3 regions of the Streptomyces sp. NBC_01546 genome follow, and region 1 is predicted to be linked to each of the others. Evidence: riboswitches for the same ligand, from Rfam matches in the RefSeq annotation. Region 1 holds a riboswitch; each other region holds the start of a gene.
The links. Region 1 has a riboswitch for cobalamin ahead of OHA89_RS04570 (ABC transporter substrate-binding protein). Riboswitches for the same ligand answer to the same signal wherever they lie in the genome.
Positions count from the first base shown of each region.

Region 1 (4,615 bases):
CTCGGTGCGGGTGGAGCGGCGCAGCATCCACAGGAAGAACGGCCCGCCGACGAGGGCGGTGACCACGCCGACCGGGATCTCCTCGGGCGCCGCGGCCGTACGGGCGACCAGGTCGGCCAGCGTCAGGAACACCGCCCCGCCCAGCGCGGCCACCGGCAGCAGCGCCCGGTGCCCGGCGCCGACGACCATCCGGGCGGCGTGCGGGATCATCAGCCCGACGAAGCCGATCGCCCCGCTGTAGGCGACGAGTACGCCGACGACGAGGGAGGTGAGGACGAAGACGGCGGCCCGGAAGCGTCCGGTGTCCAGGCCGAGGGTGTGTGCGCCCTCCTCCCCCGCGAGGAGGAGGTCGAGCGGCCGCGCGAGGGCGATGAGCAGCGCCGTGCCGGCGAGCAGTGCGACGGCGGGCAGGGCCAGTTCGTCCCAGCGGGCCCCGCCGAGGCCGCCGAGCGTCCAGAAGAGGACGGAGCGGACCTGGTCGGGGTGCGCGGCGAGCACCAGGACGAGGCTGGTGAGCGCGGACAGGATGTACTGGACGGCGACGCCGGCGAGGATCAGCCGGCCGGTGGTCATGGCTCCCCCGCGCCGGGCCATGGCGTAGACGGCGACGAGCGCGCCCAGCGACCCGGCGAACGCGGCGAACGGCACGCCGAGCCCGCCCGCGACACCCGCGGCACCGGCACCGGCACCGGCGCCCGCGCCCGCGCCCGCGCCCGCGCCGAAGACGATCACGAGGACGGCTCCCGCCGAGGCCCCGGACGACGCCCCCAGCAGGAAGGGATCCGCGAGCTGATTGCGTACGAGGGCCTGGAGCACGGTGCCCGCCACGGCGAGCCCGGCGCCGACGACGGCCCCGAGGAGCACCCTCGGCGTCCGGACGTCCCACACGATGGAGGCGAACGCCCCGGTGCGCCGCTCGCCCGTCAGGCCGCCGAGCACGATGTCGAGGACCTGGCCGGGGGCGATCCGTACCGGCCCCAGGGCCAGCCCGGCCACGGCGGACGCCGCCAGCAGGGCGGCGAGGAGGACGAGGACGGCCGGGGTCCGGCGGCGCCTCACGCTGCGTCGGGGTGCAGCTCGCGGCCCAGGGACTCGACGGCGTCGGCGACGCGCACCCCGAGGACGGCCGAGGAGAGCGGCAGTACGACGAACCGCCGGTTCTTGATCGCGGGAACCTCGGCGAGGGCCGGGTCGTTCAACAGGCGCTGCTTCTTGGACTCGACGGTGGTGCTGCCGTAGTCGTAGATGAGGACGACCTCGGGCTTGCGCTCGATGACCTTCTCCCACGACACGTCGCCGAAGGTGTCCTTGAGGTCGGCGAAGACGTTCGTCCCGCCGGAGAGGGAGACGATCTGGTTGCCGATGCCGTCGCCCCCGGCGGTGAAGGCGGAGGCCTCGCCGGAGTCGTAGACGAAGACGGACGGCCGCGGTTTGTCCTTCACCCGGGCGGTCACGGTGTCGATGCGGCGCTGCTCGTCCTCGATGAGCTTCGCGCCGCGCTCGGGCACGCCGAAGGTCCGCGCCACCTCGGTGATCTCGGTCTTGAGCTGGTCGAGGCCGACCGGGCCCCCGGCGCAGTTCTCCACGTTGAGCCGGGTGTTGACACCGGTTTTGGCCAGACCTTCGCGGTCGCGGCCCTGCCCCTTGTCGAAGGCACTGGAGTAGCCCCCGTAGACGAAGTCGGGGTTCGCGCCGAGCAGGATCTCCTTGGAGGGGTACTCCTTGGCCAGCACCTTGATCTTGTCGTAGGCGGGCCGGTAGGCGGGGAGCACGGCGTCGTCGAGGTAGGCGGAACCGGCGATCCGGTCCTCCAGGCCGAGGGCGAGCAGCACCTCGGTGGCGTGCTGGTTCATGGTCACGGCACGCTGCGGCGGGGTCTGGTAGGTGCTGCTGAGACCGCAGTTGGTGACGGTGTACGGGAACCCGGGCGCTTCGGCGGACGATCCCGCGGCCTTGGCCTGCCGTTCGGCGGGCGAACCGGCGCAGGCGGCCAGGGGTATCAGGAACGCGAGGGGGGTGATTGCGCGCAGGACGGCGCGAGCGCGGGAACGCGACATGGCAGAGCCTCTCCGGGGGATCCGCGTCCCCTGGTCGACGTGAAGGAGCGAGCAGAGGCGGTGCGTCAGTGTCTGACTCCCGGCCTCCCCCACGGGGGACGAGCCGGTCACAGTGGCGGGACCGCACCGGAATCGCACCGGTTTCCTGTCCTGCACCGCCTGGGGTAACGCGGGCCAGTCTGCCAGAGGCAGTGGCCTGACGTGCCGTCGGGCCGGACCCTGGGGGTCCGGCCCGACGGCACGTCACGATGAACTGATGGCAGGGGCGGCAGGATTTGAACCTGCGGCCTACGGTTTTGGAGACCGTTGCTCTGACCAGCTGAGCTACACCCCTTCGGTGGGACCAACCATGGCACGGAGCAGCCTGAAGATCCACCAATTTCCGGGGTCATGCGGGTGGAAGTCGCGTGACCGTGCGGGTGGCGGGACCCCCGGCGGGAGAGGATCGTGGACAGGGTGATCGGTGGATCCGCAGGTGCCTCCATGCCCCGGCGCCGCCTGCGCGGCGCCCTGGCCGCGCTCGCCCTCCTCGGCCCGGCCCTGCTGGGCGCAGCCCCCGGCGGGTCGGGCGAGACCGTCTCCCTCGCCGGGAACGAGCCCGGCCAGCGGCTCGACGTCACCCTGGTACAGGTGGTGGACCCCGCGATCCCGGCCGATCCGGAGGGCCCGGCGCCCGATGCCTCGACCCGGCTGCTTGCCGTCCGCTTCCGGCTGGAGAACACCGGGACCGCCGTGTACAAGGACTCCCCCGCGCCGGCCGCGCACCTGCTGGACACCGCCGGGAAGCGGTTCACCGGCCTCAACAGCCCGACGACGGCCGGGGCCTCCTTCCCCGACACCGTCACCCTCAGCCCCGGCGGCTCGGCCGAGGGCTTCGTCACCTTCCGGCTCCCGCAGGACGCCGTCCCGGCGGCCGTCCAGTTCGCCCTGAACGGCGGCCTGGCCGACGACGTCGGCCAGTGGAGCCTCCCGTAACCTCCCGCAGCCTCCCGCCACCCCTTCACCCGCGGCAGGCGAGTTTCCGCCACCCCCTTGACCACTCTGGTCCAGACCAATAGTTTCCGGCATGCACCGCGCACGCGCTCACGCCCCGCTCCCGCCTCCGCAAAGGAAGCCCATGCGCCGCAGCATGCTCGGCAGACTGGCCGTCGCCGCCTGCTCCCTCTCCCTGCTGACCGCCTTCGCCCCCGCCGCCGGCGCGGCGCAGGACGACACGGCGGGCGGCGACCACCGCTCGTACAAGAAGGTCGGCTACTTCACCCAATGGGGCGTCTACGGACGGGACTTCCAGGTCCAGGACCTCGAGGCGAACGGCTCCGCCGACAAGCTCACCCACATCAACTACGCCTTCGGCAACGTCAGCGCGGAGGGCAAGTGCTTCACCGGGAACGTGCCGGGCGAGGCCGATGCCTGGGCCGACTACGTCCGCCCGCTCGACGCCGAGAACTCCGTGGACGGGGTGGCCGACACCTGGGAGCAGCCGCTCGCCGGCAACTTCAACCAGCTCCGTGAGCTCAAGGCCAAGCACCCCGGCCTCAAGGTGCTGATCTCCCTGGGCGGTTGGAGCTGGTCCACGCACTTCTCGGACGCGGCCCTGACCCCCGCCTCCCGCAAGGCGTTCGTCGAGTCGTGCATCGACCTCTACATCAAGGGCAACCTGCCGCAGGACGGCGCCCGCGGCGGCGCGGGCGCGGCCGCCGGGCTGTTCGACGGGATCGACCTCGACTGGGAGTGGCCCGGCTCCGCCGGTGACGCGGACACGAAGTTCCGGCCCGAGGACAAGCGCAACTTCGCCGAGCTCGTCCAGGAGTTCCGCACGCAGCTCGACGCGTACGCGCGCGGCCAGAAGCGGAAGTCCCCGTACGAGCTGACGGCCTTCGTCCCGACCGCGCCCGCCAAGATCGACGCGGGCTTCGACGTCCGCCGGATCATGCGCGACCTCGACTTCGTGACCCTCCAGGGCTACGACTTCCACGTCTCCGGCGAGTCCACCACGGCCCAGCAGTCCGCGCTCTACGCCCGCGGGGACTTCAGCGTGGACGGCACGGTGGACGCCTGGCGGCGGCGCGGCGCGCCCGCGCACAAGCTGGTGATGGGCATGCCGTTCTACGGGCAGGGCTGGACGGGCGTCAGCGGCGGCGGCGACGGCATGGGGCAGCCCGCCACCGGGCCGGCGCCCGCCACCTGGTCGGCGGGGTACGAGGACTACAAGGCGCTGAAGAAGCTGTCCGATTCCGGGACCTACCAGGTCCACCGGGACCGGCGCGGCGGGCACGCCTGGCTCTTCGACGGTACCACCCTGTGGACGTACGACGACCCGCAGGTGCTGCGCGCCAAGGCCGGCTACATCCGCGAACACGGCCTCGGAGGGGCGATGTTCTGGTCTCTGGACGCGGACACCGCCGACGGCGAGCTGATGACGGCCGTGGACCGGGGGCTGCGGGGCCACTGACCGGCGCCGCCGGGCCGCGACATCGGATCCGGCCCGGCGGCGCCCTCCACGTACGCACCTCCATGAGGCCTCAGGGGGCCCGATACGCTCGGCGGATGACCTCAGA
Region 1 covers NZ_CP109379.1:909,772-914,386, forward strand. Annotated here, with positions in the region: gene OHA89_RS04565 (FecCD family ABC transporter permease) at 1-1,059, opposite strand, end outside; gene OHA89_RS04570 (ABC transporter substrate-binding protein) at 1,056-2,057, opposite strand; cobalamin riboswitch at 2,103-2,245, opposite strand; tRNA gene OHA89_RS04575 (tRNA-Trp) at 2,315-2,391, opposite strand; gene OHA89_RS04580 (hypothetical protein) at 2,541-3,032, shown strand; gene OHA89_RS04585 (glycoside hydrolase family 18 protein) at 3,175-4,509, shown strand; gene OHA89_RS04590 (aldo/keto reductase) at 4,605-4,615, shown strand, end outside.

Region 2 (4,615 bases), 5.2 Mb from region 1:
TCCAGGTCCCGCCACTCCGATTCGCCGAGGTGGCCGAGGCCGTCCGGGGAGGCGGGGGCACCGAGGTCGCCGCGGTAGGCCAGGTCCAGGACGGGCAGCCGGTGCCGGTGCAGGAAGGGCATGACCACCATCGGGTGCTCGCGGCCGGCGCCGAGCCCGTGCACGGTGATGACCCAGGTGTCGCGGGCCTCGGGCACGAACCAGGCGGGCAGGGCGCCGAGCTCCCCGGGGACGTCGACGTCGGCGTGGTCGAGCCCGAGGGCGGTGCGCGGGTTCCCGAGGTGGACCTGGGGGGTCAGGGTGACTCGGGTGCCGGGGTCGAGGCTGCCGTGGGTGACGGCGAGGAGCCGGCGTACGACGGTGTCCGGGCCGTGCTCGGCGTCGGGGAGCACGGGGCCGATCACGGCGTGCACCCCGGGGGCGTCGAGTCCGTACGTACCGGGGCGCAGGGAGCCGAGCGAGCGGGTCAGCACGACCCGGTCGGCGGCGGTGGAGTGGACGCTCAGGCGCGGACTGCCGGGCAGCGGGCGCCCGGGCTGGGGCCGCAGGGCCACGTCGGCGGCGTACCGGCCGGCCGCGACAGCGGCCACGGCGGTGCCCAGGAGGGTGGTGGTGACGGCCGCTGCCGTCGCTGTCGCGGTACGCACTGCTCCAGTGTCGAGGCGCGGGCTTCGGCGGGCCACCGGAGGCGATCGTTCCGACGGTCGCCGCGGGCGAGGTGATCTAGCTCTCTTTCGATGCCCCGGAGGGGGCGGCCGATCAGCCAGAGGTCACTCGCGGAGGGGTTCGTTCACCCTGCTTTGACGTGCATTTATCTGGATAGCTACGACAGAATCGGGACGAATGACCTGATCGCACCCCAGGTGGAGACACCATTAAGCCCGCATCAGTTCACCTTCCGTTCATCCAGGTTGCCTACGGTCGCCGAGCCACTGACGTCAAACAGAAGCCTGGGTAAATGGAGCACATAACGCTTCTCCTCGGGATCGTGATCATCACCGCTCTCGTGTTCGACTTCACGAACGGTTTCCACGACACAGCCAACGCGATGGCTACCACCATCTCGACTGGCGCCCTCAAGCCCAAGACGGCGGTGGCCATGTCCGCCGTGCTCAACCTCGTCGGCGCGTTCATGTCCGTGGAGGTCGCCAAGACGATCTCCAAGGGCCTGGTCAACGAGGAGGGCATCCAGCCAGAAGTGATCTTCGCCGCCCTGGTCGGCGCGATCCTCTGGAACCTCGTCACCTGGCTGGTCGGCCTTCCCTCCAGCTCCTCCCACGCCCTGATGGGCGGCCTGATCGGTGCCGCGGTCGCCTCGGCCGGCATGGGCGCCGTCAACGGCAGCGTCGTCGTCACCAAGGTGCTGATCCCCGCGATCGCCGCGCCCCTCGTGGCCGGTCTGGCCGCGATGCTCGCCGCCAAGGTCACGTACAAGCTGGGCAACAAGGTCGGCGAGAAGACCTCCGCCAAGGGCTACCGCGCCGGTCAGATCGCCTCGGCCAGCCTCGTCTCCCTCGCGCACGGCACCAACGACGCGCAGAAGACGATGGGCATCATCACTCTGGCACTCGTCGCCGGAGGCGCGCTCGCGCCCGGCTCGAACCCGCCGGTCTGGGTCATCGTCTCCGCCGGTATGGCCATCGCGATGGGCACCTACCTGGGCGGCTGGCGCATCATCCGCACCATGGGCAAGGGCCTGACCGACCTGCAGCCGCAGCAGGGCTTCGCCGCCCAGACCTCGGCCGCCAGCGTCATCCTGGCCTCCTCCTCCCTCGGCTTCTCCCTCTCCACCACCCACGCGTGCTCCGGCGCGGTCATGGGTGCGGGCCTGGGACGCAAGGGCGGCGTGGTCCGCTGGTCCACCGCCACCCGCATGTTCATCGCCTGGGGCCTGACCCTGCCGGCCGCCGCCCTCGTCGCCTCCGGTGCCGAGCTGGTCATGCGCACCGGTGACGTCGGCGTCGCCGTCGTCGCGGTGTTCCTGGTCGCCTCCTGCACCGCGATCTGGTTCATCTCGCGCCGCCAGGTCGTCGACCACCACAACGTCAACGAGGTGGAGCCGGCCGGCGCCGAGGAGCCGGGTGTCGTCACCACGGCCATGGCCGCCGTCACCGTCCCGCCGACCGCCGCCGCGGCCGGTACGACCGCCGCCGTGACCGACGAGGACCTCAAGGCCACCATCCCGGCCGCGACCGCGACGCCTGCGGCTCCGGCCGCGGCGGTCTGACCCCGAGAACGACAGAGGAATCAGCGGTATGAAGATCGACTGGGAAGCACTCGGCTCCGTGTTCGGGGTCAGCCTCTCCGCCACCGTCGCCCTCGTGGCCCTCTTCACCCTGGGCCTGGTGGGCCTGTCCAAGCACGAGACCGCCACCGAGCAGGGCGGCACCGCCACCCTGGCCCGCAGCGGCGCGTACGCCTGCTTCGCGCTCGTCGCGGCCGCCGTGGGCTACGGGATCTACCTGATCGTCGCCTGACACGCACGTCACGCGTGAACGCTCCCTCCGGGTTTCCCCGGGGGGAGCTTTCGCATGCCCCGCCACACGTCCCGCCACACGCCCCACCGCAGCCCCGTCGCAGGTCAACGGCGAGTTGACGGGCGTTCGCGGTGCGTGGTGGACTGCGCGAGCCAATACGGCGGCATGGAGAGGAAGTCCGGTGCGAATCCGGCGCGGTCCCGCCACTGTCACCGGGGCACTCGACCGAGTGCGACCCGGGAGCCAGGAACTCTCGCCGCCGGACACGTCGAACCAGGGCGCGGACCCTGAGTGAGGACATACCTGCCACCATGCGTGCCGATCGCGTCTTCGCGTACGGCGTCACGGCGGGGCTGATCGGCGACCGGATCCTGGGGGATCCGCGCCGTGGGCACCCCGTGGCCGCCTTCGGACGAGCCGCCGCCGCCGTCGAGCGCGCCCTGTGGCGCGACGACCGCGCCCGGGGCCTCTTGCACACCCTGGTGTGCGCCGGGGGCGCGGCCGCCGTCGGTGCGCTGGGCGCCCGCGCCGTGCGCTCCCGGCCCGCGGCCGCCCGTATCGCCCTGACCGCCGCCGCCACGTGGGCCGTCGTGGGCGGCACCTCGCTGGGCCGGGAGGCCCGCGCCATCGGCGGCGCGCTCGCCGCCGGGGACGCCGAGGTGGCCCGCGAGCGGCTGCCGCACCTGTGCGGGCGCGACCCGCAAGCCCTGGACGAGCAGCAGATGGCCCGCGCCGTCGTGGAGTCGGTCGCGGAGAACACCTCCGACGCGGTGGTCGGGGCCCTGGTGTGGGGCGCCGTCGCCGGAGTCCCCGGGCTGCTGGCCTTCCGCGCCGTGAACACCCTGGACGCGATGGTCGGCCACAAGTCCCCCCGCTACCTGCGCTACGGCTGGGCGTCCGCCCGGCTCGACGATTTGGCGGGCTGGCCGGGCGCCCGGCTGACCGCGCTGGCCGCCGTACTGGCCGGACCCGACCGGCGGGGAGCCGTACGGGCCTGGCGCGCGGACGCCGCCGCGCACCCGAGCCCGAACGCCGGGCCCGTGGAGGCCTCCTTCGCGGGGGCGCTCGGCGTACGGCTGGGGGGCACCCTGGCGTACGGGGGGCGGGTCGAGCACCGGGCGGTGCTCAACGGCGGGACGGGGCGGCCGGTGGAGGTCGCGGACATCGAGCGGGCGGTACGGCTGTCGCGGCAGGTGACCTGGCTGGCGCTGGGGGCCTGTGTGGCGGCCCGGATGCTGGTCTCGCGCACATCACGGAGGGGGCGCGCATGAGCGGCGCGAAGCGCGGCGGCGGACTGCTGGTCGCCGGAACCACGTCGGACGCGGGCAAGAGCGTGGTCACGGCGGGCATCTGCCGCTGGCTGGCCCGCCAGGGCGTCAAGGTGGCGCCCTTCAAGGCGCAGAACATGTCGCTGAACTCCTTCGTCACCCGGGAGGGCGCCGAGATCGGCCGCGCCCAGGCGATGCAGGCCCAGGCGGCCGGCGTGGAGCCGACCGCGCTGATGAACCCGGTCCTGCTCAAGCCGGGCAGCGACCGCAGCAGCCAGGTGGTGCTGCTGGGCAAGCCGGTGGGCGAGATGAGCGCCCGCGGCTACCACGGGGGCAGGCAGGAGCAGTTGCTCGGCATCGTCACGGACTGTCTGGAGCAGCTGCGGGGCACGTATGACGCCGTGATCTGCGAGGGGGCGGGGAGTCCGGCCGAGATCAACCTGCGCCGGACCGACATCGTGAACATGGGCATCGCGCGGGCCGCGCGGTTCCCGGTGGTCGTGGTCGGGGACATCGACCGGGGCGGGGTCTTCGCGTCCTTCTTCGGTACGACGGCTCTGCTGTCGGCGGAGGACCAGTCGCTGATCGCCGGATATCTGGTCAACAAGTTCCGCGGTGACGTCTCGCTGCTGGAGCCGGGCATGGAGATGCTGCGTGGCCTGACCGGGCGGGCCACGTACGGGGTCCTGCCCTTCCAGCACGGGCTGGGCATCGACGAGGAGGACGGGCTCCGGGTCTCCCTGCGGGGCGCGGTGCGCGAATCGGTGGTCGCCCCTCCGGTGGGCGAGGACGTGCTGCGGGTCGCCGTGTGCGCGGTGCCGCTCATGTCGAACTTCACGGACGTCGACGCGCTCGCGGCGGAGCCGGGGG
Region 2 covers NZ_CP109379.1:6,116,164-6,120,778, reverse strand. Annotated here, with positions in the region: gene OHA89_RS28005 (S9 family peptidase) at 1-647, opposite strand, end outside; gene OHA89_RS28000 (inorganic phosphate transporter) at 959-2,227, shown strand; gene OHA89_RS27995 (hypothetical protein) at 2,256-2,477, shown strand; cobalamin riboswitch at 2,608-2,751, shown strand; gene OHA89_RS27990 (cobalamin biosynthesis protein) at 2,789-3,748, shown strand; gene OHA89_RS27985 (cobyric acid synthase) at 3,745-4,615, shown strand, end outside.
Region 2: another riboswitch for cobalamin. It lies ahead of OHA89_RS27990 (cobalamin biosynthesis protein); the one in region 1 lies ahead of OHA89_RS04570 (ABC transporter substrate-binding protein).

Region 3 (4,615 bases), 520 kb from region 1:
AGGCCGAGGACGGCTTCGACGGCTCCTGGGTCGCCCACCCCGGACTCGTCCCCGTCTGCCGTGAGGTCTTCGACGGAGTGCTCGGAGAGCGCCCGCACCAGCTCGAGCGCCTGCGGCAGGACGTCCACGTCACCGCCGCCGAGCTGTTGTCGGTCCGGCGCACCAGCGGTCCGCCCACTCCCGAAGGCATCCGCGCCAACGTCTCCGTCGCCCTGCGGTACTTCGACGCCTGGCTGCGCGGCAGCGGAGCCGTCGCCCTCGACGGCCTCATGGAGGACGCCGCCACCGCGGAGATCGCCCGCGTGCAGCTCTGGCAGTGGCTTCGCCACGGCACGGCCGACCGCGAGAGCGTTCGGGAGATCCTCGCCGCGCAGTCCGCCGCGCTCGCCAAGGAGCAGCCGGACGCTCTGGTCGCCGAGGCGCGCGCGGTCCTCGAGCGCACGGCCCTCGAGCGGGACCTGCCGGCCTTCTTCACCCCCGATGCGTACGCCCGCCACCTGGTCACCCGTCGAGAGGAACGCTCATGAGCACCGCCATCCACCGGGTCGGCATCGTCGGCGGCGGCCAGATGGGCGCCGGGATCGCCGAGGTCTGCGCCCGCGCCGGCCTCGACACGGTGGTCTGCGAGGCCGATGCCACCGCGGCCCGCGCCGCCCGCGAACGCGTGGCCGTCTCCCTCGAACGCGCCGTCCAGCGGGGCAAACTGGACCGGCTCACCGCCGAGGACGCCCTGGCCCGGCTCGTCTTCTCGGGCAGCCTCGACGACCTCGCCGACCGCCAGCTCGTCATCGAGGCCGTCGTGGAGAACGCGGAGGTGAAGGGAGAGGTCTTCACGGCCCTCGACAAGATCGTCGAGGACCCTGCGGCGATCCTCGCGACGAACACCTCCGCCATCCCCGTGATGCGCCTGGCGATGGCCACCGGCCGCGCGGACCGCGTGGTGGGCCTGCACTTCTTCAATCCCGTACCCGTCCTGCCGCTGGTCGAGATCGTCTCCTCGCTGCACACCACCCGCGAGACGACCGAGAGGGCGGAGGCGTTCGCCCGCGACACCCTGGGCAAGACGGCCGTCCACTCACAGGACCGGGCCGGGTTCGTCGTTAACGCCCTGCTGGTTCCCTACCTGCTCTCGGCCATCCGGATGGCCGAGTCCGGTTTCGCGACCGCCGCCGACGTCGACGCGGGCATGGAACTGGGCTGCGCCCACCCCATGGGTCCGCTCAAGCTCGCCGACCTGATCGGACTGGACACGGTCGCGGCCATCGCGCAGTCGCTGTACGAGGAGTTCAAGGAGCCGCTCTACGCTCCGCCCCCGCTGCTCCAGCGGATGGTCCAGGCAGGGCTGCTGGGCCGCAAGAGCGGCCGCGGGTTCCACCCGTACGACCGGCGCTGACGGGGGAGCGGCTCGCGGTGCCCCACGTCACCGTCCGGGATGCGAGCCGATGTACCCATCCTCCAGGACCTGCGCCTACGCTGACCCGCAGCAGCTGGTTCGCCCCCGTCCGCCAGGCGGGATGCGTCGTAAGAGGGAACCCGGTGGGAATCCGGGACTGCCCCGCAGCGGTGAGCGGGAACGACCGCCGTCATACGCACTGGGCCCGGACGGGTCTGGGAAGCGACGGCCAGTAGGTGTCTGCCCGAGTGGCAGACGTGCCCGCAAGTCCGAAGACCTGCCCGTTGCCCGCGCACGCACAGCCGTGCGCGGACATCCCGGTGACCTCGTGGGCGGGTCGGCGTAAAGATCTCGGACGGCCGTACCGGTGCCTCGCGCCCGGCGGACCGTCCGGTCGGCCACCCCTTCGCGCCTCGCGTCCCGTCACCGGGACTCATGGAGACACGCTCGCGAAGGAGAGTTCCGTGACAACCGAGTCCGCAGCCGCGGCGGTACAAGCCACCGTGTACGGCTACCCCCGTCAGGGGCAGAACCGGGAACTGAAGAAGGCCGTCGAGGGCTACTGGAAGGGCCGCGTCAGCGCCGAAGCCCTCCACGAGACCGCCGCACGCCTGCGCCGGACGAACTGGCGCCAACTGGCCGGCGCCGGCATCACCGAGGTCCCCACCGGTGACTTCTCGTACTACGACCACGTCCTCGACACCAGCGTCATGGTCGGCGCCGTCCCGGCCCGGCACCGCTCCGCCGTCGCCGCGGACGCGCTCGACGGCTACTTCGCCATGGCCCGCGGCACCCAGGACGTGGCGCCGCTGGAGATGACCAAGTGGTTCGACACCAACTACCACTACCTGGTGCCGGAACTGGGGCCCGACACCGTCTTCACCACCGATTCCGCCCGGCAGGTCGCCGAGCTGAAGGAGGCCCAGGCCCTCGGGCTCAAGGCCCGCCCCGTGCTGGTCGGACCGGTCACCTACCTCCTGCTGGCCAAGCCCGCCCCCGGAGTGGCCGACGACTTCCAGCCGATCACCCTGCTCGACCGGCTGCTGCCCGTGTACGCCGAGGTCCTCGCCGATCTGCGCGCGGCCGGAGCCGAATGGGTCCAGCTGGACGAGCCCGCCCTGGTCCAGGACCGCTCCCCGGCCGAGCTCGGCGTCGCCGCCCGGGCCTACCGCGAGCTCGGCGCCCTCCCCGAGCGCCCCAAGCTGCTGGTCGCCTCGTACTTCGACCGGCTCGGCGAGGCCCTGCCGGTGCTGGCGAAGGCACCCGTCGAAGGGCTCGCCCTCGACTTCACAGACCGGGCCGCAGCCAACCTCGACGACCTCGCGGCGGTGGGCGGAATCCCCGGCAAGCGCCTGGTCGCGGGCGTGGTCAACGGCCGCAACATCTGGATCAACGACCACGAGAAGTCCCTCGCCACCCTCGGCACCCTCCTCGGCCTCGCCGACCGGGTCGACGTCGCCGCCTCCTGCTCCCTCCTCCACGTGCCGCTGGACGCGGGCGCCGAGCGCGACATCGACCCGCAGATCCGCCGCTGGCTGGCCTTCGCCCGCCAGAAGACCACCGAGATCTCCACCCTCGCCCGCGGTCTCGCCCGGGGCACCGGTGCCATCGCGGCCGAACTCGCCGCCAACCGCGCCGACCTGGCCGCCCGGGCGAACTCCGCGATCACCCGCGACCCGGCCGTACGGGCCCGGACCGCGGCCGTCACCGGCGCCGACGCCCGCCGCTCCCAGCCCTACGAGCAGCGCGTGGACGCCCAGCGGGCCCGCCTCGGCCTCCCACTGCTGCCCACGACGACCATCGGCTCCTTCCCGCAGACCGCCGAACTGCGCACCGCCCGCGCCGACCTGCGCGCCGGACGGCTCGACGAGGCCGGTTACGAGAGCCGCATCGAGGCCGAGATCCGCGAGGTGATCGCCTTCCAGGAGAAGACCGGCCTCGACGTCCTCGTGCACGGCGAGCCCGAACGCAACGACATGGTCCAGTACTTCGCCGAGCAGCTCACCGGCTACCTGGCCACCCAGCACGGCTGGGTCCAGTCCTACGGCACGCGCTACGTGCGGCCGCCGGTCCTGGCCGGGGACATCTCCCGTCCGGAGCCGATGACCGTGCGCTGGACCGCGTACGCCCAGGCCCGGACGGCCAAGCCGGTCAAGGGCATGCTGACCGGTCCGGTGACCATGCTCGCCTGGTCCTTCGTACGCGACGACCAGCCGCTCGGCGACACGGCCCGGCAGGTCGCGCTCGCCCTGCGCGACGAGGTGAACGACCTCGAGGCGGCCGGTACTTCGGTGATCCAGGTCGACGAACCCGCGCTGCGGGAGACCCTGCCGCTGCGGGCGGCCGACCACGCCGCGTACCTGGCCTGGGCGACCGAGTCCTTCCGCCTCAGCACCGGCGGCGTCCGTCCGGACACCCAGATCCACACCCACATGTGCTACGCCGAGTTCGGCGACATCGTCGAGGCCATCGAGGCCCTCGACGCCGACGTCATCAGCCTGGAGGCCGCCCGCTCCCACATGCAGGTGGCAGACGAGCTCGCCGGCGCCCACTATCCACGCGAGGTCGGCCCGGGCGTCTGGGACATCCACTCCCCGCGCATCCCCTCCGCCGGGGAGGCAGCGTCCCTGCTGCGCAAGGGACTTGAGGCCATCCCGGCCGAAAGGCTGTGGGTCAACCCCGACTGCGGTCTGAAGACCCGCGGCTGGCCCGAGACCAGGGCCTCCCTGGAGCACCTCGTCGAGGCCGCGCACCAGGTCCGTACGGAGATCGCGACGGCCTGAGGCCGGCGCGGGCACGCGGGCGGGAGCGGGAGTGACCTCCCCGCTCCCGCCGTCCCGCGATCACTCGCGCTAGTGTGCGTATGTGAGCCTTCATGTCGTGATCGGATTTGGACCCGCCGGTGCCGCAACTGCTCGGCTGCTGGCCGAACAGGGCCATACGGTAAGGGTCGTCACCAGGTCGGGCCGAAGCCCGGAAGCCGGAATCGAACACGTCGCGCTGGACGCGACGGACCCGGAGCGGCTGACCGAAGCCGCGAAGGGCGCGGCCGCGCTCTACAGCTGCGCCGCGCCGCCCTACCACCGCTGGACGAGCGCATGGCCGCCGCTGGCCGCGTCGGTCTGTACCGCGGCCGAGGCCACCGGGGCCGTACTGGTCATGCTGGGGAACCTCTACGGCTACGGTCCGGTGGACGGTCCCCTGACCGAGGAACTGCCGCTC
Region 3 covers NZ_CP109379.1:1,425,818-1,430,432, reverse strand. Annotated here, with positions in the region: gene aceB (malate synthase A) at 1-527, shown strand, start outside; gene OHA89_RS06945 (3-hydroxybutyryl-CoA dehydrogenase) at 524-1,393, shown strand; cobalamin riboswitch at 1,523-1,672, shown strand; gene metE (5-methyltetrahydropteroyltriglutamate--homocysteine S-methyltransferase) at 1,858-4,176, shown strand; gene OHA89_RS06935 (NAD-dependent epimerase/dehydratase family protein) at 4,259-4,615, shown strand, end outside.
Region 3: another riboswitch for cobalamin. It lies ahead of metE (5-methyltetrahydropteroyltriglutamate--homocysteine S-methyltransferase); the one in region 1 lies ahead of OHA89_RS04570 (ABC transporter substrate-binding protein).